Regions from separate parts of the Lysinibacillus sp. COL-1 genome, predicted to be linked through region 1. Evidence: riboswitches for the same ligand, from Rfam matches in the RefSeq annotation. Region 1 holds a riboswitch; each other region holds the start of a gene.
The links. A riboswitch is a leader RNA that binds a small molecule or an ion and turns the genes downstream of it on or off. The one in region 1 is predicted to bind S-adenosylmethionine.

Region 1 (4,603 bases):
GAATAATAACGGTCACAAGCATGACACTTCCATCAAAGCGTTGATAACCATATGTCATTGCAATATGACCTAAACCGCCTCCGCCAACTGTACCAGCCATTGCAGAGAAATCTATTAAACCGACTGTCACAAACGTTAAGCCTAAAATTAACGGTCCAAGTGCCTCTGGAATTAATACAGTAAAAATAATTTGTAGAGGACTTGCTCCCATTGCCTTTGCGGCTTCAATTACCCCAGGGTCAATGCTAACTAAGTTATTCTCTACTACTCTCGCAATACCAAATGATGAGGCAATCGTCATCGGAAAGATTGCTGCCCACGTACCAATCGTTGTTCCAACAACCATTCTTGTTAATGGGCTAATGGCCACTAGAAAAATAATAAATGGAACTGGGCGAATAATATTAATTAAAAAATTTAACAATTGAAACACGAATTTGTTCTCTAAAATATTTCCTTTTCGTGTCACATATAGTAGTAAACCTATTGTTATACCAAGAATAGAACCGAAGATAAGGGTTATAATAACCATTAAAATCGTTTCACCCGTAGATTCAAAAATACGGGGCCAAAAAGTCGTCCAATCAACCTTCATTGAATTTTACCTCCTCAACAGTTACAATGTCTTGTAATTCAGTAAGAACACTAGGTATTTTATCGCTATGTCCCTCAAATGAGACGAGCAAGTTCCCATAGAACTTCTCCTGAATTTCTCGGACAGAGCCATAGACGATATTAACGTCCACATCAAATTTTCTTGTTACGCGAGAAAGGATAGGATCGCTAGCAATATCACCTTTAAAAATAACACGGTATAAATTTTTGCCGCCTTTTTTTCTCCATTCCTCTAATAGAGATGCAGATGGTCGATCTTGCTGAACCGATTGAATAAACCGTTGAGTCGTTAAATGCTGTGGATTTGTAAAAATATCAAAAACTGAATTAGATTCAATTACTGCTCCATTTTCCATGACTGCTACTCTGTCACATATTTGTTGGATGACATTCATCTCATGTGTGATTAGCAAAATAGTGATTCCTAAATCCTTGTTTACTTTTTTGAGAAGGCGGAGAATTTCCCCAGTTGTATCTGGATCGAGCGCTGAGGTTGCTTCATCACAAATTAATATATCAGGGGAGGTAGCAAGCGCCCTCGCAATTCCAACCCGCTGTTTTTGGCCTCCAGATAATTGCTCAGGGTAATCGTTCGCTTTTTCTGTAAGACCAACAAAACTAAGAAGTTCTGCAACTCTTTCATTAATTTCTTTTTTAGGCACTCCCGCCAGCTTAAGTGGATAGGCTACATTTCCAGCTACCGTTCTTGAGGAGAATAAGTTGAAATTTTGAAAAATCATGCCGATTCTTCTTCTCAGCTTTCTTACCTCTTTTGGTGTGAGCGAATTAATATCAACACCTTGTACTTGAACAGTGCCATGGGTTGGACTTTCTAATAGATTCACAAGTCGCAATAATGTGCTCTTTCCTGCACCACTAAATCCAATAATTCCAAAAATCTCTCCCTGCTGAATTGAAAGAGATACATCTTTCACTGCATTCACTTCACGATCACCAAATTTAAAGGTTTTCGCTACATTCTGAAATTCAATCATTTACTTGCTCAACTCCCTATTTAAAAATAAAGAACAAAAAGGACCTTCCTTTTGTTCTTATCGATTAAGAAAAAAGGAAGGTCCCCACTATTGAAGAAACTACTTCCTTCTCATCTTTCAAATGTAAGTACATTTGCAGGAATTGGCACGGTATTATGTTAATAACCCGCTGCCGAGACTTCATTGGGCCTGTCCCTCAGTCTCTCTGGATAAGAAGAAATTATCGTATTTAATTGTCTGTTAAGATTTAAACAATACTATAATGCTTGATGAATTATATGTCAACATTTCTTTTAAAAAGTTTTATTAGAAAAATAAATCCATTTACTGTTATAACAGCAGGAGTACATTGGTAGCCGCGTTTTTTCTAGTGAAATAATTTATGCTTATGTTACTGAGGATGTCAATGAGCAGGCAGCCATAAAAAGGTTCAATTTGAAAATTGCCTACTTCCAAATTGAACCTTTCCGTTATTCTAAAACGCCCTTTTCTCGTAAACTAGCAATTTGTTCATCATTATAGCCAAGTGCAGTTAATACTTCTTCATTATGCTCTCCAAGCTTGGCACCGACATACTTGTACTCAGGCTCAGTGCCATCAAATTTAAAGGCAGAAGCAATTTGCTGTTGCATGGTGCCATCGCTTTTTGGAATATCGACGATCATGCCGCGAGCCTTCAACTGTGGATGCTCACATGCTTCTGGAAAAGTGAGTACAGGCTCTACACAACCTTCAAAATCCTCGTTAAATACCTCAAGCCATTCCTCATATGTCTTTGATAGAAAGGCATCATGAACAGCCTCTTTAAAGCGTATTTGCGTATAGTAAGAATCATTAAAGGTATTATCAATCAACTCAGGAATGTCGAGTGCTTCACAGAGCAGTTTACGAAATTGAGGTTCTAAGCTACCGACAGAGAAGAAGCGTCCATCTTTTGTTTTGTAAAAATCATAGTAACTGCCTCCGTTTAAAATTTCTTGCTCTGGCTGTGGTACACGACCACCCCCAATAAACGCAGCACCATACATAGCATTCAGCGAAAAGACAGCATCTGTCATACTAATATCTATGAATTGTCCTTCGCCTGTTTTTTCACGATGAAGGGCAGCAGCCAGTACCCCAATTGCGGCATGCATTGTCCCTCCAGCTATATCAGCTAGTTGAACCCCCATGGAGACAGGCTTTTTATCCTTATGGCGTGAATAATCGAGTAAGCCTGCTAAAGATAAATAGTTATTATCGTGTCCAGGTCGATTGCTATAAGGTCCAGTTTGTCCGTAACCAGTAATCGCACAATAGATAACCTTTGGATTTATTTCCTTTAGAGCTTCATAGCCAATGCCAAGGCGTTGCATGACACCAGGCCGAAAACCTTCGATAATAACGTCATACTCTTGCACCAGTGATTTTACAATGTCTATAGCCTCTGGTGATTTAAGATTTAATGTAATTGATTTTTTAGATCGATTTAAATGTTGATGAATGTAAGCCTCATGATCTTCATCATAGGGAGGCATAATTCGTGTTAAATCAACGCGCTTTGAAGATTCAACATGGATGACATCTGCTCCTAAATCAGCAAAAATCATTGTCGCCATTGGCCCTGGTAGTAATGCAGAAAAATCGAGAATTTTTAACCCTTGTAAAATGCCCAAATCTTCCAACCCCTTTTTGTGTAGGCTACACGACCATCCCATTGATGGAAGCGTAGCGCTTTTCTCATAATCCCCATTGTGTGAAAAGCGTAACGTTCGATTCTGTATTAATACAGTTTATTTTATTTTAAAGAGTATTATAACAGAATAGACCTTAACTTGCCTATGCTATTTTTCATTATAAAATAAACATTTCAACTTTCATATGTCAGAATAACAATAAAAGTAAAAAAATTTAGAATTTAGATTTTTTATCAAATTTCAGACAATAGTTGTCAGTTGTTAGAATATTTAATTTAAAAAAATAAATTGTAGAATTTTGTTTACTAGCTAGCTATATGATACGACCCTTTTTATTGATACAATCCTAGTGGTGTATTGGATTCTTCTTACGCAATTTGGAAATGATACTATTACCCCATTTATTAATAAAGTATCTCTCAAAAAATACATATAAAATTAACGTAAATAGGAGAGAAGAAATGAAATCACATCAATTAAAACTAAAGCATTTAATTATGGGAGTTGCGATGGCAGCATTCTTTTTCACGAGCCTTGGTAGTGTTTGGGGCGGATACAGAATGAATATTGACTCGATAAAGGAAAATACACTAGAAACGAATAGGGTTTATGCTCAAAAATTGGCATCTACTGCGGATTCTTATCTACATGAATCTTTCCAAATATTAGGTTATAGTGCAACTCAGATACAAGCAAAGATGGACGATGCGCAAGCATTGAATCAGGAAACAGAACGTTTGAGATTGCAAAATCAAATGTTTAATTCTGTAGTAATAACAAATGCAGAAGGATTGGTTTTATCCGTCTCTCCACCATCTATTGAAATAAAGGGGGAAATTTTAACATCAATCGGTGCTAAAGAGGCGTTATCCAAAAGGACACCACTTATCTCTAAACCATATGAGGCGATGACAGGACGTCTCATCATTTTTATTTCTCATCCTATTTTTTCCGACTCCAATGAGTATTTAGGAATGATAGCAGGGACTATTTATTTAAAGGAACCAAATGCCTTTAAAACTTTACTGGGAGAGCATTATAGTAAGGACGGCTCTTACGTATATGTAGTTGATTCAGATGGGCGTGTTATCTATCATCAAGACCCAAGTCGGATTAATGATGTGGTAACGAAAAATAAAGTCGTTCAATCGGTGATATCAGGAAAGAGTGGTGCTCAACTTGTTGAGAACACAGAAAGAGTGAAAATGCTTGCTGGCTATAGTACAGTCCCATCAACAGGATGGGGCGTTGTCGCCCAGAAACCTTTAGACGTAGCACTAGCCCCTTCCTTTGATCGTGTGCAGGAAGTCATTATTA
Region 2 (4,603 bases), on a different contig from region 1:
AACTAGCGGAACGATAACACCTTTAACCCCAATTGTTGTGCCGACGATCAGCTTAGTAAAAGGTAGGATGAAGAATAATAAAATGATGAATGGAACAGAACGTATAATATTAATGACTAAATTAAAAAATTGATATAAAAATTTATTGTCAAAGGATTGACCTGGTCGTGTTAATACGATTAATAGCCCCAATGGAATCCCAATGAGAATGGAAAACAATAAAGAAATTCCGACCATTTGAAATGTTTCGATAATTGATTTGCCAATTACATCTGACCAATCTGTAAAAAAGCTTTGAATACTACTCATTGAATTCACCTCCTAATTCTTCCACCGCGACGCCATTTTCCGTAAAATATGTGAGTGCCTTTTGGACAATGTGAAGTTCTCCATGTAAATGCACCACAATGTTACCAACAATGCCGTTTTTTAATTCAATAATATTTGCCGTTAAAATATTTGGTTGTACATCATACACTTTCGTAACTTCTGCTAGTAATGGCTTACCAGTACTTTCACCTAGGAAGGTTAAACGAATGACACTGCCTGAAACATTTAACTGCTCGATCAGGGAAGGGGATAAATTACGTTGTGAAATCGTATTTAAAAACTTTCTCGTTGTAGGATGCTTCGGTTTAGCAAAAAGTTCAATAGCCGTACCAAATTCCACCACTTTTCCTGATTCAAGAACAGAAACCTCATCACATATTTTCTGAATGACATTCATCTCATGTGTAATCAGCAGGATCGTAATACCTAATTCACGGTTAATTTTTAACAACAATTCAAGAATGGCTTCGGTTGTTTCAGGGTCGAGTGCACTTGTTGCTTCGTCACTAAGTAGAACCTCTGGTTCCTGTGCCAAGGCACGTGCAATAGCAACACGTTGCTTTTGCCCACCTGAAAGTTGGTTAGGGTAGCTGTCTAGTTTGTCTGTTAATCCAACAATTTCAGCATATTTAGCCACACGGTTTTTTACCTCTTTCTCGTTATAGCCAAGTAGCTTTAAAGGAATAGCAATATTATTGTAAACGGTTGCCGTTTTTAATAGATTAAAATGTTGGAAAATCATCCCGATTTTTTGGCGTGTTTGCCGTAATTCATGAAGAGAAAGGGCAGTAATGTCCACATTGTCGATTAACACTTTTCCAGCTGTAGGTCGCTCTAGTAGATTGACGCAACGAATGAGTGTACTTTTACCTGCACCACTATAGCCAATCACACCATGAATTTGTCCTTTTTTTACATGGAGATTTATTCCATCTACAGCCTTAATGATGTCTTTTTTCGTCTTATATTCTTTTGAGATATTTTGTAATTGAATCATCCGATTGATTGCTCCTTTCTCAAGCTCCTAAAAAGCAAGAATCTGCTCGTTTTCCATAGAGGAATTTCGGCAGATTCTTCAGCTACTAGAAGCTTCCTGAATGTATTACCAGCTAGGGATTACTGAACCTTTGAATTCTTCTTCAATGAATTGACGTACTTCATCAGATTGGTAAGCCTCAACGAACTTTTTAATTGTTGGGTCATTTTCATTTTCTGCACGTACCACAATATAGTTCACATATGGAGAGTCAGTAGATTCTAAAAGAATAGCGTCATCTTTAGGATTAATGCCAGCTTCCAATGCGAAGTTTGTATTAATAGCTGCTACATCTACTTCACTAAGCTGCTTAGGAATTTGAGCTGCCTCTAATTCGATGAATTTTAAATTCTTTTTGTTTTCTTCTACATCACGGATAGAGGCTGTTAAATCTGCCCCATCTTTTAATTTTATATAGCCTGCTTCCTGTAAAACAAAGAGGGCACGAGCACCATTTGTTGGGTCATTTGGTAAACCAAATGTTGCACCATCCGGAATGTCCTCAAAGGATTTATATTTTTCAGAGTAAATACCCATTGGATTTAAAATCGTTTTGCCTACTGGTACTAAATCTGTATCATGATCTTTATTAAACGTATCGAGGAAAGGCTCGTGTTGATAGCTATTCGCATCAAGATCACCTTCAGATAAGGATGTATTAGGTAAAACATAATCAGAAAATGATTTAAGCTCTACTTCTAGCCCATTTTCTTTGGCTACTTTCGCTGCAACTTCTGCTATTTGTTCGTGTGGACCAGACGTGACACCTACGACGATTTTATTTTCATTAATTGCTTCAGCTTGACCTTTACTCTCTTCTTTAGAGCCACAACCTGCTAGAGCTGCTGCTAATGTAAGACTTGCTAAACCTACTAAAAATTTATTTTTCTTTTTCATGAAAACTACCTCCAAGATTGTTTTTATCGGTTTTTGAAAATAAAAAAACTCTCTTACAAACTAAGAGAGGCTCATGAAAAAATGTCCTCTCTTATCTATCAAACGATAATCGTTTGCAGGATTTAGCACCTTCCTTCTAAAAGGAGGTTGCCGAGCTTCATAGGGCCAGTCCCTCAGCTACTCTTGATAAGAGATTTATCATATTTTTTTTGTAATTCCGATAGAACTAATATAATTTATAGGTTATAGTAAGTCAATAAATATTTTTTTAAATTTTTTATATTATTATAATATTTCGTCATGAAAGAGGGATAGCAATGTCTGTAAGAGTTAATTATGGTATAGGTTCATTTGGCAAGGTTGTGAGTGCTCGATTGCTAATGGGTACAGACATTATTGAAGGAATGGAGGCACTTTGTGAGGAGAACCATATTGAGTCAGCAACAATTGTTAGCTGTATAGGTAGCCTTCAAAAGAGTAGCTTTGTTTATTTAGTACCTGATGAAACATCACAGATTAACGTAAGTTTTAGCGATGTCATAAAAAAAGAGGGGCCACTTGAATTGATCCAAGGCTCTGGCGTAGTATGTAAGCGCGATGGGGGATATGAAACACATTTCCATGGTTCTATGAGTGATCAATGGGGCATCGTGTCAGGGGGGCATTTAATGAAGAGGGGGAACCCTGTTATTACGGCTGACATAGTGCTAGCTGAGGTTCAAGGCATCCAGCACTTTCGAAAATTTGATGAAGAAACAGGCCATGTTCAATTTTATCCATTAGAACACGGTTTACAGCAGCCAAGGAAAATTGAAAAATAGCGAAAATGATACTAACTTTTTCTTTTCACTGAGCTGCATGTTCCTTACTGAATTAAAAAATGTTAGACCGAGCTTATAATCGGTCTAACATTTTTACTTTTGTCCCAGCCTCATGTCATGGTTAAGGGTTGAATAATTGTAATTGTTCGATTCTATGGATTGCTTCACGTAAGCGTTCCTCGCTAACAAGTAAACCAACACGGATATAGCCTTCGCCATATCGGCCGAAACCATTGCCTGCTGCTACAGCGATATCAGCCTTTTCCAATAATAAATCGGCAAACTGCTCGCTAGTATAGCCGAATGGTACAGGGAGCCATGCGAAGAAGGAGCCTTTTGGAGCCGTTACATGCCAACCAATTCTTTGAGCTTCTTCAATGAGTACATTGCGGCGACCTTCATAGGTAGCTCGCAGTTCATCCACACATTCTTGGGAAGCTGTAAGTGCCGTTGCTGCTGCTTGTTGAATAGCAGGGAATTGACTACAAAACAGATGATCCTGAATTAGATTAATGGCAGCAATAATGTCGGCATTACCGACAGCGAAGCCTATACGCCAGCCTGCCATATTATAAGTTTTGGAGAGTGTGTACATTTCAATTCCTACTTCTTTTGCACCCTCAGCTTGTAGGAAGCTAATAGGTTTATTACCGTCAAATCCTATTGCCCCATAAGCAAAATCATGTGATACGATAATATTGTGTTCCTTCGCAAAGCGAACGGTCTCTTCAAAAAATGCAAGTGTTGCTGTACCACCTGTAGGGTTGTTCGGGTAATTTAGGTAAAGTAGCTTCGCCTTCTCTTTCATTTCATCAGGTAATGCATGATAATTAGGTAAGAAATCATTTGCAGCTAAAAGTGGCATCACTTCAAAATGGACATCACCTAATACGACACCTGATAAGTAATCTGGATAGCCAGGGTCTGGTAAGAGCATTGTATCACCTGGATTTAATACGGCTAAAGGTAGCTCAACGAGTCCAATTTTTGTCCCGCCAAGAATCGCTACCTCTGTGTCAGGATTTAGATTCACATTATATTCACGTTTATAATAGTCGACAGCTGCTTGGCGTAATTCAGCGATACCGCGAAATGGTGAATATTTGTGATTTTGTGGATTTTCAGCCGCCTCCTGTAATGCTTGAATGATATGAGGGGGCGTTGGTTGATCGGGATTTCCTTGACCAAGATTAATGACATCGCGACCTTCTTCTAAGGCATTATTTACTTTTTGAACTAACGCTGCAAAAAATTGAGTGGGTAGTTGCTGTAGTTTTTTAGAGAATTCCATGCATGATCACCTTTTTCAGAATATAATAATTATTATTGAAGAATATGAAGCAAATAGTATTACTTTTTTTGTTAATTGTCTAGAGGAGGAATGGCTATGAAAATCGGTTGTATTCAATTAAATGTTGGCTTTGGCAAAGTAGAAGAAAATTTTGCACGAGCTGAGGACAAGATTCGAGAAGTGGCAAAAAAAGGAGCAGAAATCATTGTGCTGCCTGAAATGTGGAAT
Region 3 (4,603 bases), on a different contig from region 1:
GCCCTCATCATTTTCATACATTTGTACAAGCATTTCTGGTGCAGTATTCGCATCGAATTTAAAGTTTTTAGGATTTTCTTCAATATCCTTTATTTCTGCTGCCGTTTTATCAATACCTTCTTTTAATTTAATTAAGCCTTTAGCTTCCAGTAATGATAGCATACGACCGTGGTCTGATACTGAGTTAGAAAGTAAGATTGTTGCGCCTTCAGGCAGATCTTCTAAAGTTTTATATTTTTTTGAGTAAATACCGATTGGTTCAATATGAACGCCACCAGCATTCACGAAATCATAGCCATTATCTTTAATTTGTAACTCCAAGTATGGAATATGTTGGAAATAGTTTGCATCAAGTGTTTTTGAATCTAGATCTTGGTTTGGAAGAACATAATCTGTATAAGTTTCAATTTCAAGGTCGATGCCTTCTTTAGCTAAAATTGGTTTTGCTTTATCTAGGATGACTGCGTGTGGTGTATTAGAAGCACCTACTTTTAATGTTACATTGTCTTTACTATCTGTTTGATCAGATGCTGAATTGGCATCTTCCTTTTTATCTGTACCACAAGCTGCTAATGCTAGTACAAGTATAGATAAAAATAATCCTGCTAATAACTTTTTCATTTATGACACTCCCTTTTATTTGTTTCAAATATGTTAGCGGTTAGAACCGGAATAACCTCTTTTAGTCTTACTAACGTTTATCAATCTTCACCGTTATGAGATCACCAATCCATTGAATGATAAATACAACTACTAAGATCAAAATAGTTGCCATTAATGTCACATCTTGGCGATTTCGTTGGAAGCCGTCTAGGAAAGCTAAGTTACCAAGACCACCTGCACCGATAATCCCTGCCATTGCAGTATAACCAACGAGGGCAACAGCCGTTACAGTAATTCCTGAAATTAGTGCTGGTAAAGATTCAGGGATCAGTACTTTCCAAATAATTGTGGATGTTTTTGCCCCCATTGAACGGGCTGCTTCAATGACACCTTTATCTATTTCACGTAACGCAATCAATACCATACGAGCGTAGAACGGGGCTGCACCGATAATTAGAGCAGGTAATGCCGCATTTGCTCCCCGAATCGTACCAAGTAAGAATTTCGTAAATGGAATTAATAAAATAATTAACACGATAAATGGGATGGAGCGGAAAATATTAACGATTGAACCCGTTAAAAAGTTAACCATTTTATTAGCCCATAGCTGATTAGGGCTTGTTAAAAATAGAACGATCCCAATGACTAACCCAAGAATAAATGTGACAACTGTAGAAATTGCCGTCATGTACAATGTTTCATACATAGCTTGCCACATATTTTCCCAGTCTACGTTTGGAAAAAGATTAGTTAGCATTTGCGATCACCTCCGTTTGTACTTCGACTGTATTTAAATAACGAAGGGCTTCAGCCACATTTGTCTTCGAGCCATCAATTTGCACAATCAGTGTACCGTATGCACCGTTTTTCGTTTGCGAAATATTACCATGAACAATGCTTACTTCTACATCAAATTGTTTCACAAGATGTGAGATAACCGGCTGCTCGGTCTTTTCACCAACAAAAATCAGTTTAACAAGTTGTCCAGTTGGATAATTTGTTTTGATTTGTGCCACCGTATCCTGTGTTTCCTTTGTATCTGTAATCTGAGATACGAATTTTTTAGTGATAGCCGCTTGTGGTGCTTGGAAAACTTGCAATACCTCACCACGTTCCACTATTTCGCCTGCCTCCATGACCGCTACACGATGACAAATTTTGCGGATGACATGCATTTCATGGGTAATCAAAACGATTGTTAGGCCTAAACGTTCATTGATATCAACGAGTAAATCAAGAATGGCATCCGTCGTTTCAGGATCGAGTGCGGAAGTCGCCTCATCACATAGTAAAACCTCTGGATTATTCGCTAATGCACGGGCAATCCCTACACGCTGCTTTTGTCCACCAGAAAGCTGGGATGGATATGCCCTGTCACGTCCCTCTAGACCAACAAGTGCAATTAATTCCTTCACTCGTGCTTCACGTTGAGCCTTTGAAACACCTGCTATTTCTAGTGGAAATGCAATATTTTCGGCAACTGTTCTAGACCAAAGTAAATTGAAATGTTGGAAAATCATACTTACCTTTTGTCTAGCTGCTCTAAGCTTTTGCCCTTTAATCGATGAAAACTCTTGACTGTTCACCGTTACTGTTCCTGTTGTCGGTTTCTCTAAACCGTTTAATAAACGAATCATGGTACTTTTACCAGCGCCACTATAGCCGATAATGCCAAAAATTTCACCTTTATTGATGGTAAGGTTGACGTCTTTGACTGCCGTTAATTCGCCATTTGCTGTTTTGTACTTCTTCGTAATATTTTGAAGCTGGATCATAGCGAATACTCCTTTTCTCATATAGAAAACCCCTTCACTCACAGACAAGTAGAAGGGGTCACGTATAATAACGTTAAACCGTTCTCTCATCTTTCAAAGAAAAATCTTTGAGTGATTTGGCACCTTTTCACTTTGTGATGGTTGCCGGGCTTCATAGGGCACTTCCCTCCGCCACTCTTTATAAGAGTTCGATATATTTAATGTTTTAGTAATATATTTGATACTTTACCACGCTAGTAAAGTTCAGTCAATTGATTTTTTTAACAATTCGTATAAAAATGGTACGGATTGAAAAGCATAAATCTTATCTGTCACTTTTCCGCCATCACTAACAAGTAAACACGGAACACTTTCAATTTGGTGCTCAACAGCAACATGCTCTAAAAAATTTATATTCGCTTTACCTATTGGTAGCTGTGGCAGTAATTGTTCAATAATGGCCATCATTTTAGATGCCACTGCACACGTTCCACACATCGGTGTATATAAATAAAATGCAGCTTTCTGTCCAGACTGTTTAGCCGTTTCCCACTGCTCTTTTGACCATTCTTCCATTTCCTCACGCAACCTTACAAAATATATTCATTATGGATTGAAAAATGTGCACGCAGTAATATCATCGCTAACACTTTTCTTGGTGTCGTCTCTACTTCCTTATAGGTTGGCATTGTACGTAAATGCTCTGCCTCTGGATAATGTCTGTCCATTAATGCACGTAGCTTATCGCCTGAAGTATCTGCATCAAAAAAAGTAAATAGCTCACAGCTCTCATAGGGATCAAGCAGCTCTTCTAATTGATGCACACCAATTGTACCATTCGTACATAGTATTGTAACATTCTCATTTAAAATTGGCTCAATTTGTAGCTTATCTGAGCGTCCTTCTACTATTAAGCATTTTCCCTCGAACATTACGCCACCTCCATTTAGACATACCCACTTATAAGTCATTATATAACAAAAAACGCCGGTAGTTTCCGACGTTTTTCGATTATAGCTTGTCTTATTCAGCGATCATTTCTTCGTATTGCTCTGCTGTCATTAGTTTTTCAACTTCTGATGCATCAGCAGGCTCCACAACGATCATCCATGCTTTTTCATATGGTGATTCATTAACGAATTCTGGGCTATCTTCTAAATCTGCATTTACTTCAACTACAGTACCTGAGATTGGTGCATACAATTCAGAAACAGTTTTAACTGATTCTACGCTACCGAATGGATCATCTGTTTTGATTTCGTCGCCAACTTGTGGAAGCTCAACGAAAACGATATCTCCTAATTCAGATTGTGCGAAGTGAGTAATACCAATACGTACTTTTCCATCTTCTGTTTTTACCCATTCATGTTCTTCAGAATAACGTAAGTCTTTAGGTGTGCTCATGCAAAAAACCCCTCCATAAATATGTAATATATTCACTTTCAGTGTGCCATACTTCTCCTATAAAAACAAGATTCAATTACGTGCCAGCTTAATTGCAGTCCACAATTTTTTCAAGTTACTTGAAATACATCTCTGTTAAAAATTTGTGACATCTGCCAGTGACTTTATCTCGGTTAGAAGAGTCGTTCGATCCTGTTTAAATACGGCTATTTCCAAGTTTGCTCAAAATCTGATTCTTTAAACCCTAGCGTTACTTTTTGGCCATCCGTTACGATTGGACGTTTGATTAACATCCCATCAGAAGCAAGTAGCTCCAGCTGCTCATCTTCAGTCATTTCCGCTAGCTTGTCCTTTAAACCAAGCTCACGATATTTCATACCCGATGTATTAAAAAATTTCTTCAAAGGCAGTCCACTGGCTTGCCAAATGGCTGTTATTTCATCCTTTGTTGGCGATTGCTCTACAATGTGTACCTCTTCATAGGAAACCTCATGATCATTTAACCACTTTTGTGCTTTTTTACATGTCGTACATTTCGGATAATGGATAAATTGAATCGTCATTAAAATGCTCCTCTACTGTCTTTTTCTGTAGTATACCATCATAATTGTTTCGAATGGTGGAACTTCTCTCATTTTCGTAAGCCTATCCATCCGTTTTGCTGTTCTATTCATCACTTTCTCCATTTTATCCGTCAATCTAGCTGTTCTATCCGTCAGTTTCACGCTTCTATCCATCTCTCATAAAAAAACCTAGCTATCCTCTTACAGATAGCTAAGTGAAAGTGTATGCTATTAAACAATATATTTTTCAGCTTCGATTAGTTTAACAGAAGCTTCACG

Region 2: linked by a shared signal. The riboswitch ahead of AC6BKE_RS09560 (MetQ/NlpA family ABC transporter substrate-binding protein) and the one ahead of AC6BKE_RS03400 (methionine ABC transporter ATP-binding protein) in region 1 are both predicted to bind S-adenosylmethionine.
Region 3: linked by a shared signal. The riboswitch ahead of AC6BKE_RS26110 (methionine ABC transporter ATP-binding protein) and the one ahead of AC6BKE_RS03400 (methionine ABC transporter ATP-binding protein) in region 1 are both predicted to bind S-adenosylmethionine.

What each region holds. Positions count from the first base shown of each region.
Region 1 covers NZ_JCAWSJ010000002.1:580,297-584,899, forward strand. The annotation lists gene AC6BKE_RS03395 (methionine ABC transporter permease) at 1-595, opposite strand, end outside; gene AC6BKE_RS03400 (methionine ABC transporter ATP-binding protein) at 585-1,610, opposite strand; SAM riboswitch class I at 1,718-1,826, opposite strand; gene AC6BKE_RS03405 (CaiB/BaiF CoA transferase family protein) at 2,081-3,265, opposite strand; gene AC6BKE_RS03410 (sensor domain-containing diguanylate cyclase) at 3,748-4,603, shown strand, end outside.
Region 2 covers NZ_JCAWSJ010000004.1:240,963-245,565, forward strand. The annotation lists gene AC6BKE_RS09550 (methionine ABC transporter permease) at 1-309, opposite strand, end outside; gene AC6BKE_RS09555 (methionine ABC transporter ATP-binding protein) at 302-1,327, opposite strand; gene AC6BKE_RS09560 (MetQ/NlpA family ABC transporter substrate-binding protein) at 1,433-2,263, opposite strand; SAM riboswitch class I at 2,352-2,456, opposite strand; gene AC6BKE_RS09565 (PPC domain-containing DNA-binding protein) at 2,581-3,084, shown strand; gene AC6BKE_RS09570 (pyridoxal phosphate-dependent aminotransferase) at 3,206-4,375, opposite strand; gene AC6BKE_RS09575 (carbon-nitrogen family hydrolase) at 4,472-4,603, shown strand, end outside.
Region 3 covers NZ_JCAWSJ010000004.1:3,573,914-3,578,516, forward strand. The annotation lists gene AC6BKE_RS26100 (MetQ/NlpA family ABC transporter substrate-binding protein) at 1-621, opposite strand, end outside; gene AC6BKE_RS26105 (methionine ABC transporter permease) at 692-1,360, opposite strand; gene AC6BKE_RS26110 (methionine ABC transporter ATP-binding protein) at 1,350-2,378, opposite strand; SAM riboswitch class I at 2,462-2,565, opposite strand; gene AC6BKE_RS26115 (thioredoxin family protein) at 2,622-2,933, opposite strand; gene AC6BKE_RS26120 (toprim domain-containing protein) at 2,948-3,289, opposite strand; gene gcvH (glycine cleavage system protein GcvH) at 3,381-3,761, opposite strand; gene AC6BKE_RS26130 (arsenate reductase family protein) at 3,968-4,324, opposite strand; gene AC6BKE_RS26135 (acyl-CoA dehydrogenase FadE) at 4,556-4,603, opposite strand, start outside.